4 regions of the Bradyrhizobium sp. USDA 4501 genome follow, and region 1 is predicted to be linked to each of the others. Evidence: predicted binding sites of a transcription regulator. Region 1 holds the regulator's gene; each other region holds the start of a gene.

Region 1 (4,638 bases):
TTCTCGGTCACCCATGCCGAGCTGCTCAGCCATTTCCGCAACGTCTTCCTGTCCTCGAGCATCGGCTTCCGCAAACCCGACGCCGAGGCCTATGATCATGTGGTAAAAGCCATCGGCGTGCCGGCGTCGCGGATCCTGTTTTTCGACGACCTGGCCGCCAATATCGAAGGTGCGCGGGCCCGCGGCCTTTATGCTATCCACGTGACATCGACGGATGACGTGGCAAGGGCTTTGACCGCACTTGGAATTTGAAGATTAGGAATTGAGGAACTCTGAGCGTGGCCCTGATGCCGGTTGCCGATGCCCTGTCCGCCGTCCTCGCCGGCGCCGAACCGCTGCCGGAGGAGATGGTCGCGCTCGATGCCGCCTACCACCGCACGCTTGCGCACGACCTCGCGGCGCTCCGCACCCAGCCGCCGCAGCCGATGTCGGCGATGGACGGCTATGCGGTGCGCGCCGCCGATGCGGCTGATCTAAAGGCCCGGCTCAAGGTGATCGGCGAAGTCGCCGCCGGCCGGCCGTTCGACCGGACGGTCGGCGCCGGCGAGGCGGTGCGGATCTTCACCGGCGGCGTGATCCCCAATGGCGCCGACGCGGTGATCATCCAGGAGGACACCGCCGTCGACGGCGACCACATCACGATCACGGAGGCCGCCAGCGTCGGGCGGCACATCCGCCCGGCTGGGGTCGACTTCCGTGAGGGCGAGGTGCTGCTCGTCGGCGGCAGCCGCCTGTCCGACCGCGCGCTGTCGCTGGCGGCCGCCATGAACTATCCGGGACTTGCGGTGCGCCGCCGCCCGAAGGTCGCGGTGCTGGCGACCGGCGACGAGCTGGTGATGCCGGGCTCGCAGCCCGGCCCCGGCCAGATCGTCTATTCCAACGGCTACGCGCTGCGGGCGCTGGCGCGCGCCGAGGGCGCCGAGACCGTCGACCTCGGCGTTGCCGCCGACACGGTGGAGGCGACCACGGCGGGCATCCGCCGGGCGCGCGAGGCCGGTGCCGATGTCCTGATCACGACAGGCGGCGCCTCGGTCGGCGACCACGATCTCGTCAAGCGGTCGCTGGAAGCCGAGGGCGTCGACATGACGTTCTGGCGGATTGCGATGCGGCCCGGCAAGCCGATGATGCATGGCCGGCTCGGCGCGATGAGGGTGATCGGCCTGCCCGGCAATCCGGTGTCGTCCTATGTCTGCGCCTTCCTGTTCCTGGTGCCGTTGATTCGGGCGCTGAGCGGCCGGAAAGTGATTCATCATCGCCGCACGAGCGCCCTGCTCGGCCGCGACCTCGCCGCCAACGACCAGCGCGAGGACTATCTGCGTGCACGGCTCGAAGCGCGCGAGGACGGCACGTTGATCGCAACGCCGGTGACGCAGCAGGACTCGTCGTTGCTCGGGAATCTCGCTGCGGCACGGGCACTTCTCGTGCGCCCGCCGTTCGCGGCGGCGGCCGTCGAAGGCAGCGAATGCGAGATCCTGACACTGCCCGAATAGGGTTTTCGCGCCCCGCCGATTGTGCGTTGCCCGACACGTTCACCGGAAATTAAGTGGTTGCGGAACACATATCGAACATATAGTGTCCGTTCATGATTTGTTTCGAGTGCTGGTGTCTACATTCGGGAAGCTGCATGGAAGCAGGTGCATCGAGCACATGCTCCTGAGGTCAGGCCCGGCCTGCAGGCCCCACCAGAAGAGTCTCGGAATCGAACGACGCTATCAACCGGGGGAATACTCGAGATGCTCACGCGCAAACAGTACGAACTACTGCGTTTCATCAATGAACGTCTGAAAGAGGCCGGCGTACCGCCCTCCTTCGACGAGATGAAGGATGCGCTCGACCTGCGCTCGAAGTCCGGTATCCACCGCCTGATCACTGCGCTGGAGGAGCGCGGCTTCATCCGCCGTCTGCCGAACCGCGCCCGCGCCATCGAGGTCATCAAGCTGCCCGAACTCTCGGCCGGCGGCGGCAACGGTCGCCGCGGCTTCACGCCCAGCGTCATCGAAGGCACCCTCGGCCGGCGCGCCAGCACGCCGCCGATTGCCGAGGACGACGGCAACCGTCCGGTCGCGGTCCCCGTGATGGGCCGGATCGCCGCCGGTACGCCGATCGAGGCGCTGCAGACCCGCAGCCACACCATCAGCGTGCCGCCCGACATGCTCGGCGCCGGCGAGCACTACGCGCTCGAGGTACGCGGCGACTCGATGGTCGATGCCGGCATCCTCGACGGCGACATGGCGCTGATCCAGCGCAACGACGTCGCCAATACCGGCGACATCGTGGTGGCGCTGATCGACGAGGAGGAAGCGACCCTGAAGCGCTTCCGCCGCCGCGGCGCATCGATCGCGCTCGAGCCGGCCAACACCGCCTATGAAGTGCGCATCCTGCCGCCGAACCGGGTCCGCATCCAGGGCAAGCTGATCGGCCTTTATCGCAAATACTGAATTGCAAATACTTGCGGCGGCCGGGAACGAGCAACACGTCGGATCGTTCCTTGCATGATAGTGTAGCGTACGGCCTGCCCGATGCGCTCCGATACCTCTCGCGCAGCGTCGCGTGTTTGTGATCGGAGCGATCTCGGACCAGTCGTACAATCGCCCAGAAACGAGCAGACGCTCGTTCGCTATCGTCCACTCTGGTAGAGGCCCTAATGCCTCAAGGAGAGGCAGGGGTCGCTACCTCGAAATGAGGAGCCATCCGATGTGTGACTATAGTCTGCACGCCGTGGCATCGCGCCCCGCCATTGTCGGAGAGACGCTGATCACGACGACGTTCCGCGGCACGTCGACCCGCGGCTTTGCTTCGGAGAATGACCCCACTGTCGCGGTCTGCATGCTGCCGGGCACCGAGCTCGCTTTCGCCGAGAACGTTCGCTACGACAGCCGCTGGATCTGGACCAAGACGCTGAACTATCGCGTCGGCGTATTCAACGAAGTCGAGCCCGACGTGCCCGATCGGCATCATGATGCGGTCGAATTCCCCGACGGCAGCCATGTGCTGGTGACCCAGCTGGTCGAGGGACAGCGCGTCAGCGTGCTGCAATTGCCGGCGCTGCATCCGCCGGTCGAGCAGAAGCCGAAGGTTGTGGAGCGGCGGCCTTCCGCATTCGCAACGCTGTTTTTGGGTTGAGCGCATCGTCGCCGTGGAATGAGCTGTTCGGCGGCGGATGACCTAAGCAATTTCGGGCGACCCCGGACTCCCGCTTCCGGGGCGCAGAAGGAGATTTGCGTCGGCCGGCACCTTGGCGCATCATCGGGTACGGAGGACGTGCGCGGTGGTCGATAAGGTCACATGGCAAAAGGCTGGACGCGTCACGGAACCGGGCCGCTACATGTTCCGGTTCGGTTGGCTGACGGTAACGGCCGACGACCTGAAAGTCTGGGAGCAATTTCCCGAGGCTTCCTTCACTCTCGTCAAGAAGCCCGACGCCGGCCCCGACTCCGACGAATACCATCTCGGCCTGTTCGAGCTGCCGAGCGCGCCCTTGCCGGACCACGGCTAATCATCGCCCTGCAGATCGGTCTCGGCCGGCGTCGCATCCACCGCAGGCCGCGGCGCGGGGGCGCGTAGCGTCGTCTCGCTCTCGCCGTCGCCGGGAACCGCCGGCGACCACGGCCGGTCGATCCCGCCGGGCTTGACCGCATCGACGACGTAGCCGTCCCTGCTCCGTCGCAGCACCAGCGCGCCGTGGCGGCGCAGCCGCTCGGCATCGATCACCGATGCCGCGCAGCCCTGCGGCGCCGGCCGCGCCGTCACGATCAGGCCTGCGCGCTCGCAGTCGTCCACTAGGGCCTCCGGCCGGGTCGCCGGCGCGACGAAGGCGCCGCCGGGTCCCTGGGTCACGCAGCCGCTGGCATCGCAGGAGACGCCCTCGCCGAGCGACGCATCGGTGGCGGTGCGCGCGTCGGCGTCCGCCGCCAGCCACTCCTTGACCAAAAATGCATCCTTGGCGCTGTGCATTAGATGCAGCCGTCCATCACCGCCACGCACCGCGACATTGCGGCCGTCGCCCGAGATCAGCACGTCCGGCTGCGGCACCCTGAGCGCCCAGACCGAGGCCACCAGCAGCAGCACCGCACCTGACCAGCGCAGCGGCGTGCGCAGCAGCCCGAGCAGGATGATGCCGGCGCTCGCTGCGATCAGCGGCCCGATGCCGAACGCCGCCATGCGGCCGACCGCGCCCGGGAGTGCGGCGCCCCATTGCGTCACCAGGATCATCCAGTCGATGCCAAGACCCATGATCGCCCAGAACACGCCGTCGAAGCCGAACGGCATGGCGACGAGCCCCAGCAGGCCGGCCGGCATCACGACCGCCGAGACCACCGGCATCGCCGCGAGGTTGGCGAGCAGCCCGTAGGGCGTCACGCGGTGGAAATGGAATGCGGCATAGGGCGTCGTCGCCAGCCCCGCCACCAGCGAGGCCAGCATCAGCATCGTGAGCTCGCGCCCGCCCCACAGCGCGACGCGCGGGGTCGCCGAATGGTCGGGCGACGCCAGCAGGTTCGGCAGCCCGATCTGCACCAGCGCCACCAGCCCGAGCGTCGCGGCGAACGACATCTGGAAACTGGAATGCACCAGCGCCTCCGGCGCGATCGCGAGCACGATCAGCGCTGCCACCGCCAGCGTGCGAAAGGTGATGGCCCG
Region 2 (4,638 bases), 4.6 Mb from region 1:
GCGAGCGCGAACAGGAAGCTGACCCCGATCGCGAATGCATTGGGATCGTAGCCGCTCTGTTGCGAGAGCGCGCCCGAAATGAACCCGAAGGCGCTGCCGAACGCGACGGAGAAGATCGTGAACGAGCGCACGATTGTCGCGAGCCAGGAATGGCGCCGGAGGAAGCGGCGAAGGCGCAACTTGATCCGGAAGAAACGCCCCATCAATGGTGACCCTGAGACAGCTTGATCTGGCGCTGACGATGCGTCGGCCAGCTTGCAAAGTGCTTGAAATTGGTGGCCATTTCGCGCTGCCCTCAGAACAAGGTTAGCGGGAGGTTAATTCCGCCATGACCCGGTTCGGGACGCGCTTGTCAGGTGCGGGCGATGCGGCTTCAAGTCGGCGGTGTCCGCCGCGGGCGCTGACGATCAAGGCCGCGGCATCCCGCACCGAGAACGTCTTCGATTGCACGAAGACACGGTAGTCGGACGGGCCAGCATCACGCGTCAGATAGATGACGGGGCCGGTTGCCGAGGCATCGCCGGAAATCCCGATCAGCTGCGCCGTCGCGCTGCTCTCGCAGGCGCCGGCCTCGGCGTCGTCGATGTCGTCGATCACGGTGAAGTCGGCGGCGTCGGCGCTGTCGGCGATCTGGACCCGGACGGTGGCCTGGCTGGGGTCGTCAGTGAAGCTGACGTGAAGCTGCGCCAGCCAGGGGATCGATGCGATCTGCATCGTGGCGCCGCCCACCTCGATGCAGGGCCGCGGGCCCGGCAGGAATTCGGCGCGGGCAAGGACCGCGGCCACGGCAAGGGGGACCACCGAGGTCAAAATCTTCAAACGCAACATGACACAACTCGCTCGACCCAAGCTTGCCGCCGATCGCGGTGCTTATGGTTTGCGGAGCGTAAATGAGAGTGGTTACTGTCACGTTGACGCGGCGGGCACCGGCCGGAAGCCGGCGGAGATCACGCCGCGCGGCGCAAATCGTCGGCCAATGCACGATAAGACAGCGCTTCGGCGAGATGTAGCCGGCCGATCGTCTCGGCGCCGTCGAGATCGGCAAGCGTGCGCGCCACCCGCAGCACGCGGTGATAGCCGCGCGCGGTGAGGTGCATGTTGTCGGCGGCCTCGCGCAGCAGCTTCTGCCCATGCGCGTCGGGTTGCGCGATGGTCTCGAGCAGCGAACTCGGCGCTTCCGCATTGGTGCGGACATGCGGCATGCCGGCAGCCGCATAGCGCGCGAGCTGGATGTCGCGCGCGGCCGCGACGCGGGCGGCAACCTCGGCCGATCCCTCCGCCGGCGGCGGCAGGATCAGATCGGCCGCGGTCACGGCGGGCACCTCGATCCGCAGGTCGATGCGATCCATCAGCGGGCCGGAGATCCGCATCTGGTAGTCGCCGGTGCAGCGGTCGAGCCGGCCGCGCTTGCAGGAATAGCCGGGTTCATAGGCATGGCCGCAACGGCACGGGTTCATGGCTGCGACCAGCATGAAGCGCGCCGGATAGGTGACGCGGTGGTTGGCCCTGCTCACCGAAACCTCGCCGTTCTCCAGCGGCTGACGCAGCGAATCCAGCACGCGCGGATCGAACTCCGGCAATTCGTCGAGGAACAGCACGCCCTGATGCGCCAGCGAGATCTCGCCCGGTTTGGCGCGCATGCCGCCGCCGGTCAGCGCGGCCATGCTGGCGGAATGATGCGGGCTGCGGAACGGGCGTCGCGCGGTCAGGGCGCCGTCGCGGATCTCGCCGGCAACCGAGGCGATCATCGAGACTTCGAGCAGCTCCGACGGCGACAGCGGCGGCAGGATCGAGGGCAGTCGCGCCGCCAGCATCGATTTGCCGGCGCCGGGCGAGCCGATCATCAGAAGATGATGACCGCCGGCGGCGGCGATCTCGAGCGCGCGTTTCGCGCTCTCCTGGCCCTTGATGTCGCGCAGGTCCAAAAGCGTTTCCTCGCGCTCATGCACCTTCGGCTGCGGCCGCGACAGCACCTGCGTGCCCTTGAAGTGGTTGGCGATCTGGATCAGCGAATCTGCCGCGATGATCTGGATGTCCGGACTGGCCCAGGCGGCTTCCGAGCCGCAGGCGGCCGGGCAGATCAATCCCTCGTCGCGCGAATTGGCGCCGATTGCCGCGGGCAGCACGCCCGCCACCGGCGCGAGCGAGCCGTCGAGCCCGAGCTCGCCGAGCACGGTGAAGCCGTTCAGCGCATCCGGCGGGATCGCGCCGATCGCCGCCATCAGGCCGAGCGCGATCGGCAGGTCGTAATGGCTGCCCTCCTTGGGCAGGTCGGCGGGTGCGAGGTTGACGGTGATGCGGCGGGCGGGAAGCGCGAGGCCGGAGGCGATCAGCGCCGAACGCACGCGTTCGCGGGCTTCCGACACCGCCTTGTCGGGCAGGCCTACTATTGCGAATGCCGGCAATCCCGGCGCGACCTGCACCTGCACGTCGACCGCGCGGGCTTCAATCCCCTCGAATGCGACGGTGGAAACGCGCTGGACCATGCTGCCCCTATTCTTCCGCAATCGAAGGTAGCGGAACCGGGCGGCAAGTGCAAGAACATTACAGGAACATTCGCGGCGCCGAGGGCTGGTCGCCCGGTACCAGTTCACCGCGCGGCGCATCCGTTTCCGGCCGGCGCGGAGGCGTCAGGCGTCGGCGCCATGACGCGCGCCTCGCGCGATCGAACACAGCTCGCATCGTCGACAACTGCAGGAATCATTCTCAAGAATCATTCCAGCACGACGAGCATCGCGCGCTTATTGTCGCAGCGCGTCGTCGATTTCCCCGCTGTTTCAGCGATCGCACGCTGATCGCGCGCGCAGTCTCGATCTATTCCAACTGCCGAGGTCTGTACTCGCGAGCCCCGCGCTGTAGAGCCGGATCACAAATCCATCCAGGCTGATATCAGGGGCGCCTTCGCGTGATCGATCGACTTGCTTCGCATTCCACCCGTCAACATCCAGCGCTGCGAACGATCGGTCTGTGTACCGCCGCCGTCCTTGCCGCAGGAGTCGCGACCGAACGCGCCGACGCGCAATCGGAACTGCCGCCGGTGAGCGTGGACGCGCCTCAGCAGCGCGCGATCACTGCGAATGCAAAACCGGTTCGTCGTCCGGTGGCCGCACGCGCGAGCCGCGCCAATCGTGTGGCTCGATCCCAGCAGGCGACGACGCCAGCTGCGGCACGATCCGGTGCCGGCGCCGGCGAGCGAGCCGGCGGTCCGGTGGTCGGGTTCGTTGCCACGCGTTCGGGCACGGCGACCAAGACCGACACGCCGCTGATCGAAATCCCGCAATCGATCTCGGTCGTCACCACGGACCAGATCAGGAACCAGGGTGCGGAATCGGTGGGCGCGGCATTGCGCTACACCGCAGGGGTCAGCGGCGACGTGAATGGCGGCTCGGACACCCGCTTCGGCGGCCTGCAGATCCGCGGCTTCGACATGACGATGCCGGGCCTCTATCTCGACGGCCTGCGGCTGCCGAGCAGCAATTATGTGCACTTCCTCGGGCTCGATCCGTACGGAGCCGAGCGCCTCGAGGTCCTGAAAGGGCCATCCTCGGCGATGTTCGGCGGCAGCGGCACCGGCGGCATCCTCAACTATGTCAGCAAGCTGCCGACCGCGCGCGAGTTCGGGGAAGTGTCGCTGTCGGGCGGCAGCTTCAACCGCTATCAGGGCGAGTTCGACATCGGCGGCCGCGCCAACAAGGAAGGGACGGTGCTGTGGCGCCTGACCGGCGTCGCGCGCGATGGCGAGACCCAGGTCGACTACACCAAGGACAATCGCGTCTTCATCGCGCCCGCCGTCACCGTGAAGCCGAACGAGGACACCACGATCACCTTCCTCGCGAACTACCAGAAGGAACGCACCGGCTGGGGCCTGCAATTCCTGCCGCCGTCCGGCACCGTCTGGGCCAATAACGGCCGCTACATTCCGAACACGCGCTTCGTCGGCGAGCCCGGCTTCAACCAGTTCGACACCGAGCAGTCCTCGGTCGGCTACATGCTGTCGCACGACTTCAACGAGGCGCTGACCTTCCGCCAGAACCTGCGCTATTCGTGGATGCACAACGAGCAGAAGAGCTTCTACGGCACCGGCTATGCATCGGCGGCCGACGAAGCCGCGGGCCTGCTGTCGCGCGGCGGCGCCGGCGGCAGCTCGACGATCGATTCCTTCGCGGTCGACAACCAGCTGCAGGGCAAGTTCGTCACCGGCATGCTGAGCCACACGACGCTGTTCGGCGTCGATTACCGCAACACCTCGTTCCGCGACATGGCCTCGAGCTACAGCACCGGCAAGCTCAACGTCTTCGCGCCGGTCTATACCAACAGCTGGACCAACAACGGACCGTATGACGACACCGGCATCAAGCAGTCGCAGGCCGGCCTCTATCTGCAGGACCAGATCAGGCTCGGCCGGCTGTCGTTCCTGCTTGGCGGGCGGCAGGATTTCGTCACCACGGACCTCGACAACAATCTCGCGAAAACGTCGACGTCGACCGACGCCTCGGCATTCACCGGTCGCGCCGCCGTGATGTACAATTTCGACAACGGCATCGCGCCCTATTTCAGCTATTCGGAATCATTCCTGCCGGTGCTGAGCATCAACGCCGCCGGCGATCTGCTGAAGCCGGAGTCCGGCGTGCAGTACGA
Region 3 (4,638 bases), 3.9 Mb from region 1:
TCGGCTCGGTCGCCGCAAGCGCGGTGACGATGCCGATCACGACCAGCGCGGCCATCACCACATAGCCCCACATCCAGGCCGACAGGCGCACGAGGCCAGCGGACTCGAAGCCGCTGACGATGAACAGCGCGCCTGCGGTCGAGACCAGCATGCCGACGCGGTAGGCCGCGACATAGGACGCCATGCCGGCGGCCTGCTCGCTTTCAGGCAGGCTTTCGACGCGGAAGGCATCGACCACGATGTCCTGCGTCGACGATGCGGTTGCGACCAGCAGCGCGGCGAAGGCCGCGAACCACGGCGATCGCGCCGGATCGGCCATCGCCAGCACCAGGATCGCCGCGATCAGCAGCAGCTGCGAGAACAGCAGCCAGCCGCGGCGGCGGCCGAACATCTGCGTGAACAGCGGAACATGCAGCGCGTCGACCAGCGGCGCCCAGAGGAATTTCAGCGTGTAGGGCGTGCCGATCAGCGCCAGCAGCCCGATGGTGCCGAGATCGACCCCGGCCTCCTTCATCCAGACCTGCAGCGTCGAGCCCGACAGTGCCAGCGGCAGCCCCGAGGAGAAGCCCAGCAGCAGCACGATCAGCACCCGCGGCTGCAGATACACCGCAAAACTGTCGCGCCAGGAGGTGGCGGCGGGGGGATTCTTTTCCGATTGGGTCGCGGTCACTTCGGGCGCGGTCATGTCCCTCTGTTAGCAGATTCGACCGCAGCTGCCTTGGCTCCCTCTCCCCGCTCTTTCGCGGGGAGAGGGTTGGGGTGAGGGGCTTTCTCAGCGAATTATGACGGGTGCAATGTGCGGAAGCTCCCCCTCACCCGAAATTCGCGCGATGCGCGAATTTCGACCTCTCCCCGCAAGCGGGGCGAGGTGGCTACTCCCCTGCCTGCAGCTTGCGCGGGGCGGGGAACAGGTCGGGGGCGGGCTTGACGAAGCGGGGGACCTCGATCGGGGTCTCGGACTTGCTGAAGTCGAGTTCCTCGATCCGGCCGGCGCGTTTCTCGATCTTGTCGGCGGAGATCAGGATCTGCCTGACGTCCTCGTTCACCTGGCCGAAATGGGTCTGCAGCTTGAGCACGCGATCGCGCAGGCGGCCGAGGTCGTCGCCGAGATGCATCACCTCGTTGCGGATCTGGTCGGCGGCGTCGCGGATGCGGGCGTCCTTCAGGATCTGCTGCATCACCTGGATCGCCAGCATCAAGAGCGAGGGCGATACCAGCACGACGCGCGCGCGATAGGCCTTCTGGATCACGTCGTCGAAGCCGTCATGGATCTCGGCATAGACCGATTCCGACGGCACGAACATCAGCGCGGTGTCCTGGGTCTCGCCAGGGATCAGGTACTTCTCCGCGATGTCGCTGACATGCTTCAGCACGTCGGCGCGCAGCCGCTGGCTGGCGAATTTGCGCTCCTCGTCGCTGCGCGCATCGTGCAGCGCGGTCATGGCCTCGAGCGGGAATTTCGCGTCGATGCAGAGCGGGCGCTGGTCGGGCAGAAACACCACGCAGTCCGGCCGCTTGCCCGACGTCAGCGTGTACTGGAACTCGAACGAGCCCTTCGGCATGCCGTCCTGGACGATCGCCTCCATCCGCGCCTGGCCGAAGGCGCCGCGCGATTGCTTGTTGGCGAGCACGTCGCGCAGCGTCGTCACCTGGGTGGTGAGCTCGTTGAGGTTCTTGTGGGCGTGGTCGATGATGCCGAGCCGCTCGTGCAGCACGCGCAGCGAATCCATCGTGTTGCGGGTCGATTGCTCCATCGACTGGCCGACCCGGTGGGTCACCGAATCGAGCCGCTCGTTGACGGCGCGGGCCATCTCGGCCTGGCGGCCGGCCAGTGCCTGCGCCATAGTATCAACCTTGGCATCGACCCGCCCGGAGGATTCGCTCTGGGCCCGCAGCATGTCGGCGAGGCGCTCCTCCAGTTCGTCGGCGCGGATGGCCTGGGCCATTGCGAGTTCCGCGCCGCGCTGGCTGGCGCGTGCGATCACCAGCGCAATGGCGAACAACAGGATCAGCGCCAGCGCCCCAAGGCCGATCAAGGCGTCGGAGACACGGACGGGAAGGTCGCCAATCGTGAGGAGAATCTCGTTCATGCCGGCAGTTGTAGCCGATTCGCGGCCCGGCGCGAACGAAGAGGGAACGCTTATGGGAAATGCATCCCTGATTTTCCGGGTTAATGCGGAGTGAAGAAACGTGGTTAACGTTGTCCTAACGGGTTCCTGAGCGCATTGACCCCATGAAGTCAGCAGCTTAAATCGCCGCCATGGCATTAAGAGAAATTATCATCCTGCCGGACAAGCAGTTGCGGCTGGTGTCGAAACCGATCGAGAAGGTGACGCCGGAGATCCGCAAGCTGGCCGACGACATGCTCGAGACCATGTATGACGCGCCCGGCATTGGGCTGGCGGCGATCCAGGTCGCGCAGCCGCTGCGGCTGATCACCATGGACCTCGCCAAGCGCGACGAGAACGGCGAGACCACGGCGAAGCCGCGCGTCTTCATCAATCCGGAGATCATTGCGCGTTCGGAGGAGCTGTCGGTTTACGAAGAGGGCTGCCTGTCGATCCCCGAATATTACGAGGAGGTCGAGCGGCCGGCGCGGGTACGCGTGCGATTCACCGATCTCGACGGCACGGTGCATGAGGAGGATGCGGAAGGGCTCTACGCCACCTGCATCCAGCACGAAATCGATCATCTCAACGGCGTGCTGTTCGTGGATTATCTGTCGAAACTGAAGCGCGACCGCGTGTTCAAGAAATTCGAGAAGGCCGCCAAGCGCGCGGCGGAGTAGGCGCGGTCGCTTTCCCGGACGCGTCATGGCCGGGCTTGACCCGGCCATCCACGTCTTGCTTCGCTGTCGCCGAAAACGTGGATGCCCGGGGCTTCTTGTGCGAAGACGCGCTTCGCGCTTAAGCACTCCAACTGCTACCGAGCCTGTCTAATGCCTCTCCGCCTGATCTTCATGGGCACGCCCGATTTCGCGGTGCCGACGCTGCTGGAGCTCGTAGCCCATGGCCATGAGGTCGTGGCGGTCTACACCCGCGGGCCGAAGCCGGGCGGGCGGCGCGGCCTGCAATTGCAGCCGACGCCGGTCGAGCAGGAGGCGCGCCGCCTCGGCATTCCCGTGCTGACGCCGAAGACCCTCAAAACGCCGGAAGCACTCGAGGAGTTTCGCGCGCATGACGCAGACGCCGCCGTCGTCGTCGCCTATGGCATGATCCTGCCGCAGGCCATTCTCGACGCGCCGAAGCTCGGCTGCTTCAACCTGCATGCCTCGTTGCTGCCGCGCTGGCGCGGCGCCGCGCCGATCAACCGCGCCATCATGGCGGGCGATGCCGAGAGCGGCGTGATGGTGATGAAGATGGATGTCGGCCTCGACACCGGCGACGTCGCGATGGCCGAGCGGTTGCCGATCACGGACAGTATGACGGCATCCGATCTGCACGACGCGCTGGCGCCGCTCGGTGCCGACCTGATGGTGCGCGCGATGGCGGCGCTCGGGCGCGGCGGCTTGCAACTGACGAAGCAGAGCGCGGACGGCGTCACCTATGCGGCCAAGATCGAGAAGGCCGAGGCGCGGATCGACTGGACACAGCCGGCGCATATGGTGCTGCGGCACATTCACGGGCTCTCGCCGTTTCCCGGCGCCTGGTGCGAGCTTGCCGGCGAAGGCGAGCCGGTGCGGCTGAAGATCCTGCGCTGCGAGCTGGCGAAAGGCTCGGGCGCACCGGGCGCTGTGCTCGACGACAACTTCGCGATCGCCTGCGGCGACGGCGCGATCCGGATCCTCGAACTGCAGCGCGCCGGCAAGGCGCCGATGAAGGCAGCGGACTTCTTGCGCGGCACGCCGCTGAAGCCCGGCGCAAAGGTGTCCTGAGATTTTCATGCGCGGGCTTGACCCGCGCATCCATCTCGAAAAGAAGCTTGTCCCGAAGACGATGGATTGCCGGGTCAAGCCCGGCAATGACGGCCAAACCAGATTGAATGATGCCCCGCTACAAGCTCACCATCGAATATGACGGCACGCCGTTCTCCGGCTGGCAGATCCAGGACACCGCGCCGACCGTGCAGGGCGCGCTGGAGGCGGCGGTCAAGGCGATCTGCGGCGAGGACGTGCGCGTCCACGGCGCAGGGCGTACCGATGCCGGAGTGCATGCGCGCGGCCAGGTCGCGCATTGCGACATCGCCAAGCATTTTCCGCCCGGCCGCTTTCGCGACGGGCTGAATGCGCATCTGCGGCCCAATCCGATCGGCGTGCTCGCGGCTGACATCGTGCCCGACGATTTCGAGGCGCGGTTCTCCGCGACCAGGCGGCACTATCTCTATCGCATCACCAACACGCGCGCGAACCTCGCGCTCGACATCGGCCGCGTCTGGCGCGTGCCGCGCGCGCTCGATGCTGACGCGATGCACGCCGCCGCGCAGCGCCTGCTCGGCAAGCACGATTTCACCACCTTCCGCGACACCGAGTGCCAGGCCAAATCGCCGGAGAAGACGCTCGATCAGCTCGACGTCACCCGTGATGGCGCCGCCATCAACATCGTGACGTCGGCGCGCTCGTTCCTGCACAGCCAGGTGCGCTCGATGGTGGGCTCGCTGGTCTGGGTCGGCGAGGGTCGCTGGAGCGCCGACGATCTTGCC
Region 4 (4,638 bases), 2.2 Mb from region 1:
GGCCACAAGCTCGCGGCGCGCGAGATCGTCACCGACGATGTCGAGGCGATCAGAGCCGTGATCCGGCGCTGGATCGCCGATCCCGCTGTCGACGCCGTCATCACCACCGGCGGCACCGGCTTCACCGGCCGCGACGTGACGCCGGAGGCGGTCGAGCCATTGTTCGAGAAGCGGATGGACGGCTTTTCGATCGCCTTCCACATGCTGAGCCACGCCAAGATCGGGGCGTCGACTGTCCAGAGCCGCGCCACCGCTGGCGTTGCGGGCGCGACCTTCATCTTCTGCCTGCCCGGCTCGCCCGGCGCCTGCCGCGACGGCTGGGACGGCATTTTGGCGGCGCAACTCGACTACCGCACGCGCCCCTGCAATTTCGTCGAGATCATGCCGCGGCTGGATGAACATCTGCGCCGCCCGAAGGCGAAAGGCGCGAGCGCTTAGCCTCCCTCATTCCGGGGCGTGCGAAGCGCGAACCCGGAATCCAGAGATTGTGGCGCGAGATGCCGGGTTCGATGCTGCGCATCGCCCCGGAATGACGCCGGAGGGTAAAGAGCCCTATAACTCCAGCTCCCAGGTCTCGCCGACTAGGTCGACGCCAAAGCTGTGGTGCTTTTCTTCCTTGACCCGCTCGAAGCCGGCACGGGCGTAGATGCCGCGCGCGGCGACCAGGATGCTCTGGGTCCACAGCGTCATCTTCTTGTAACCCTTCTCGCGCGCGGCGCGGATGCATTGCTCGACCAGTGCGCGGCCGACGCCGAGCCCGCGCGCCTTTTCTTCCACCAGCAGCAGGCGCAGCTTGGCGACCCCGTCGCCGCCGTCGACCAGGAAGACCGAGCCGACCGGCTCGCCGTCGACCTCCGCGATCCAGCAATGCTCGCGCGCCGGATCGAACGATCGCAGAAACTGCGCGCAGATCTCGGCCACCAACGCCTCGTAGCTAATGTCCCAGCCATACTCCTCCGCGTAGGCTTGTCCCTGCCGCGAGACGACCCAACCCATGTCGCCGACGCGATGGCTGCGCAGCAGGAAGCCGACCGGTTTCTCGGCCGGCGGCTCCAGCGATTGCTCGATCGTGCCCATGGCGCGCACCACCGCGGCGCGACGGTCGCCGTCCATCTGCTTCAATAGCGTCCCGACCTCGCTGCGCGAGCGGCAGTCGAGATCGGCGGCAGCAGTGCGGCCCTTGGCGGTGAGGGCCACCTCGTTGACGCGCTTGTCGGCCTTCGATGGCTTCCGCGTCACGATCTGGCGCCTTTGCAGCGCCGCCAGCGTGCGGCTGACGAAGCCGGCATCGAGGTCGAGATCGCGCACCAGATCGGTTGCGGTGCAATTTTCGCGGTGCGCGAGCTCGTAGATGATCCGCGCTTCCTGCAGCGTGAATGGTGAGTGCAACAGCTTCGGCTCGATGATGCCGAGCTTGCGGGTATAGAACCGGCTGAAGCCGCGGACCGCGGCGACCTGGCTCTCGAGCGTGGTGTCATGGAAGTTTGATTTCATCAAGCATATTATTTGACGGAATCAAATAATCCGCAAGCGCTTTGTTCAGGCCACCATGATCCGGCTCCGCAGCATGGTGCGGGAGGAACGGCCGAGCCGGCGCAGCAGGCGCGCCTCGGAGCGGCGGGCATCGGGCCGGTAGCCGCCGATCCGCTCGTAATGCTCGCGCGCGATCAAAAGGCCCTGTTCGGCCGAGGGCCCGGTGATCATCCGGGCAACGAATTTGAGGCCGTCGCGCAGGCCCGGGTCGGTGTAGGGTGCGCGGGCGTGGCGGAAGATGCCGGCGCGGTCCTTGCCGCTGGCCGCCACCATCTGGATGAACTGGGTGGTTTCCTCGATCCAGCCGGCATCGAGCACGGCGCCCGGATGCAGGAACATCAGCCAGGGCGACCGCGCCTGCCGCGCGCCTGCCGCAAGCGCGGCGGCGCGCGTGCCCTCGAAGCGCAGGAAGCGGCAGCCGGCGACGTCGGCGACGCGCTCCATCACATCGCTGTGGCTGCGGTCGACCAGCAGCACTTCGCGGATGACGCCCGCGGCCGCGCCCGGCACCAGCGCCGCCAATGTTACGACCGCGGTGCGCTCGACGCCGTCGGTTGGAATTATCACGCTCAGCATGATTTTGAGGCTTCGATGGCTCAAACGGTGGAGAAACTCCGGCCGTGTTATCACCTTGTCATATTCAAAGCAGCCTGTTCGCCTGCAGAATTTTGTAGCGAGGTTTTGTGGAATTTCTCCGTTCATGTTCTTGATTTGTTCTCGTGCTGTGTTAGCTTCAAAGCATGAGCCGAGCATCCTCTCATGCCCTCAAGCACCCGCCGGTAACGGCGCCCTCCGATAACCCGGCGGGTGCACCTTCCCCTTTTCCCGAGCTTGCGGTCGCGATCGAGCGCGAGCGGCGGCGCGGCCGCGGCGCGCAGTCCAACGCCAGCGGCCGCTACGAGGCCGAGGCGCGCGTTGCCTTCGACGACGGCTGGCAGAGCCTCGAGGACCTGCCGCCATTTGCGACCAGCGTGGCGCTCGACACCTCGCGCAAGGTGATCACCCGCAACGACTCGCCCGACATCGGCTTCGACCGCTCGATCAATCCGTATCGCGGCTGTGAGCACGGCTGCGTCTATTGCTTCGCGCGGCCGACCCACGCCTATCTCGGCCTGTCGCCGGGGCTGGACTTCGAATCGAAGCTGTTCGCCAAGCCGGACGCACCCGCGCTGCTCGAGAAGGAGCTGGCGGCACCGGACTACGAGGCGCGGATGATCGCGATCGGCACCAACACCGATCCCTATCAGCCGATCGAGCGCGACCGGAAGATCATGCGCGGCATCCTCGAGGTGCTGGAGCGCGCCGGCCATCCGGTCGGCATCGTCACCAAGTCGGCGCTGGTCACCCGCGACATCGACATCCTGGCACGTATGGCCAAGCGCAATCTCGCCAAGGTCGCGCTCTCGGTGACGACGCTCGACCCGAAACTCGCCCGCACCATGGAGCCGCGCGCCTCGACCCCGCCGAAGCGGCTCGAGGCGATCAAGCGGCTCACGGATGCCGGCATCCCGACCACGGTGATGGTCGCACCCGTGATCCCGGCGCTGAACGATTCCGAGATCGAGCGCATCCTCGATGCCGCCGCACATGCCGGCGCCAGGGAGGCGAGCTATGTGCTGCTGCGGCTGCCGCTCGAGGTGCGCGATCTGTTCCGCGAATGGCTGATGGCCAACTATCCCGATCGCTACCGTCACGTCTTCACGCTGATCCGCGACATGCGCGGTGGCCGCGACTACGACTCGCAATGGGGCACGCGGATGAAGGGCACCGGCCCGATGGCCTGGATGATCGGCCGCCGCTTCGAGATCGCCTGCGAAAAGCTCGGCCTCAACAAGCGGCGGACCAAGCTGACCACCGATCACTTCGCCAAGCCGAAGCGCAGCGGGCAACAGCTGAGCTTGTTTTAGGTGCCAGCAAGTGATGATCGTCATTGCGAGGAGCGAAGCGACGAAGCAATCCATGCATCCGAATATGTGGAACAATGGATTGCGTCGCTTCGCTCGCAACGACGGGAAAGGTAAACATGAGTAACGCCCCGACCGCACGCTTCACCGTCCTCACGCTGGGCGTCAGCGACATGCGCGCCAGCATCGGCTTTTATGAATCGCTCGGCTTCTCCAGGAAGATGCGCGCGACCGGCGAGGAGGTCGCCTTCTTCGAGACCGGCGGCACCGTGCTCGGCCTGTTCCCGTGGCATCTGCTCGCTGCCGATGCCGGGCTGCCGGATCAGCCACGGCCTTCAGCGTTCCGCGGCGTCGCGATCGCCTGGAACTGCAACGACGACGCCGAGGTCGATCGTGTGATGGCGTTCGCGCTGTCGAAAGGCGCCAGGCTGCTGAAACCCGCGCAGCCGACCAGCTATGGCGGCTATTGCGGTTATTTCGGCGATCCCGACGGCCACGCCTGGGAAGTGGTGCGCGCGCCGGGCTTTGAGGTTCGCGACGACCGCCGGGTGTCAATCCCCGATTAGAGCGCCGATCCCGATTAGGGTGGCGGATTGAATAACGGGGAAGGGCGCCAGGTTCCCGGTTGCGCCGCGGGGCGGGCTTGACCACGATCCCCGCATGATTCGGGACAAGTCCAATCGCACGTCAAAGACCGCGTCGAAGAAGAAGCCGGCCGAGCCGGCCAAGCCGGACAAGCGCGTCATCGTGGTGACGCGGCCGAGCTTTCGGCGCGAGCGCGCGCTGATCAAGCGCGGCGTCTGGCCGGTCGCCGGCTGCGACGAGGCCGGGCGCGGGCCGCTGGCGGGCCCGGTGGTCGCCGCCGCCGTGGTGCTGGACCCAAATCGGATACCCAAGGGCCTCGATGATTCGAAGCGGCTGACCGTCGAGCGCCGCGAGGAACTGTTCGAGGAAATCTGCGCGACAGCAGCGTTCTCGGTCGCGGTGGCGTCACGGGCGCGGATCGACCGCGACAACATCCTGCGCGCCTCGCTGTGGGCGCTGGCGCGCGCGGTGCATGCGCTGCCGGAAATGCCGAAGCATGTCTTCGTCGACGGCCGCGACAAGCTCGCCACGCCCTGCGACTGCGACGCCGTGATCGGCGGCGACGGCATCGTGGCCTCGATCGCGGCGGCCTCGATCATCGCCAAGGTGACGCGCG

What was found. The regulator LexA, encoded in region 1, represses DNA repair genes until DNA is damaged. The targets are predictions, from matches to a motif close to TGTTCNNNNTGTGTTCNG.
Region 2: ACVWZM_RS18135 (YifB family Mg chelatase-like AAA ATPase) is a predicted target of LexA. The motif match lies at 2,538-2,555, and genes of this name have one in related genera.
Region 3: ACVWZM_RS21215 (DNA recombination protein RmuC) is a predicted target of LexA. The motif match lies at 2,122-2,139, and genes of this name have one in related genera.
Region 4: ACVWZM_RS29095 (PA0069 family radical SAM protein) is a predicted target of LexA. The motif match lies at 2,235-2,252, and genes of this name have one in related genera.

What each region holds. Positions count from the first base shown of each region.
Region 1 covers NZ_JBSSEX010000001.1:8,559,602-8,564,239, reverse strand. The annotation lists gene ACVWZM_RS39925 (HAD family hydrolase) at 1-252, shown strand, start outside; gene ACVWZM_RS39920 (molybdopterin molybdotransferase MoeA) at 279-1,490, shown strand; gene lexA (transcriptional repressor LexA) at 1,734-2,438, shown strand; gene ACVWZM_RS39910 (hypothetical protein) at 2,695-3,123, shown strand; gene ACVWZM_RS39905 (hypothetical protein) at 3,269-3,496, shown strand; partial or broken gene ACVWZM_RS39900 (ComEC/Rec2 family competence protein) at 3,493-4,638, opposite strand, start outside.
Region 2 covers NZ_JBSSEX010000001.1:3,948,297-3,952,934, reverse strand. The annotation lists partial or broken gene ACVWZM_RS18145 (response regulator) at 1-203, opposite strand, end outside; gene ACVWZM_RS18140 (hypothetical protein) at 307-828, opposite strand; gene ACVWZM_RS18135 (YifB family Mg chelatase-like AAA ATPase) at 948-2,486, opposite strand; gene ACVWZM_RS18130 (TonB-dependent siderophore receptor) at 3,209-4,638, shown strand, end outside.
Region 3 covers NZ_JBSSEX010000001.1:4,642,487-4,647,124, forward strand. The annotation lists gene ACVWZM_RS21210 (AmpG family muropeptide MFS transporter) at 1-685, opposite strand, end outside; gene ACVWZM_RS21215 (DNA recombination protein RmuC) at 873-2,090, opposite strand; gene def (peptide deformylase) at 2,261-2,788, shown strand; gene fmt (methionyl-tRNA formyltransferase) at 2,939-3,874, shown strand; gene truA (tRNA pseudouridine(38-40) synthase TruA) at 3,985-4,638, shown strand, end outside.
Region 4 covers NZ_JBSSEX010000001.1:6,321,180-6,325,817, forward strand. The annotation lists gene moaB (molybdenum cofactor biosynthesis protein B) at 1-438, shown strand, start outside; gene ACVWZM_RS29085 (bifunctional helix-turn-helix transcriptional regulator/GNAT family N-acetyltransferase) at 553-1,494, opposite strand; gene ACVWZM_RS29090 (glycosyltransferase family protein) at 1,540-2,109, opposite strand; gene ACVWZM_RS29095 (PA0069 family radical SAM protein) at 2,274-3,440, shown strand; gene ACVWZM_RS29100 (VOC family protein) at 3,557-4,003, shown strand; gene ACVWZM_RS29105 (ribonuclease HII) at 4,098-4,638, shown strand, end outside.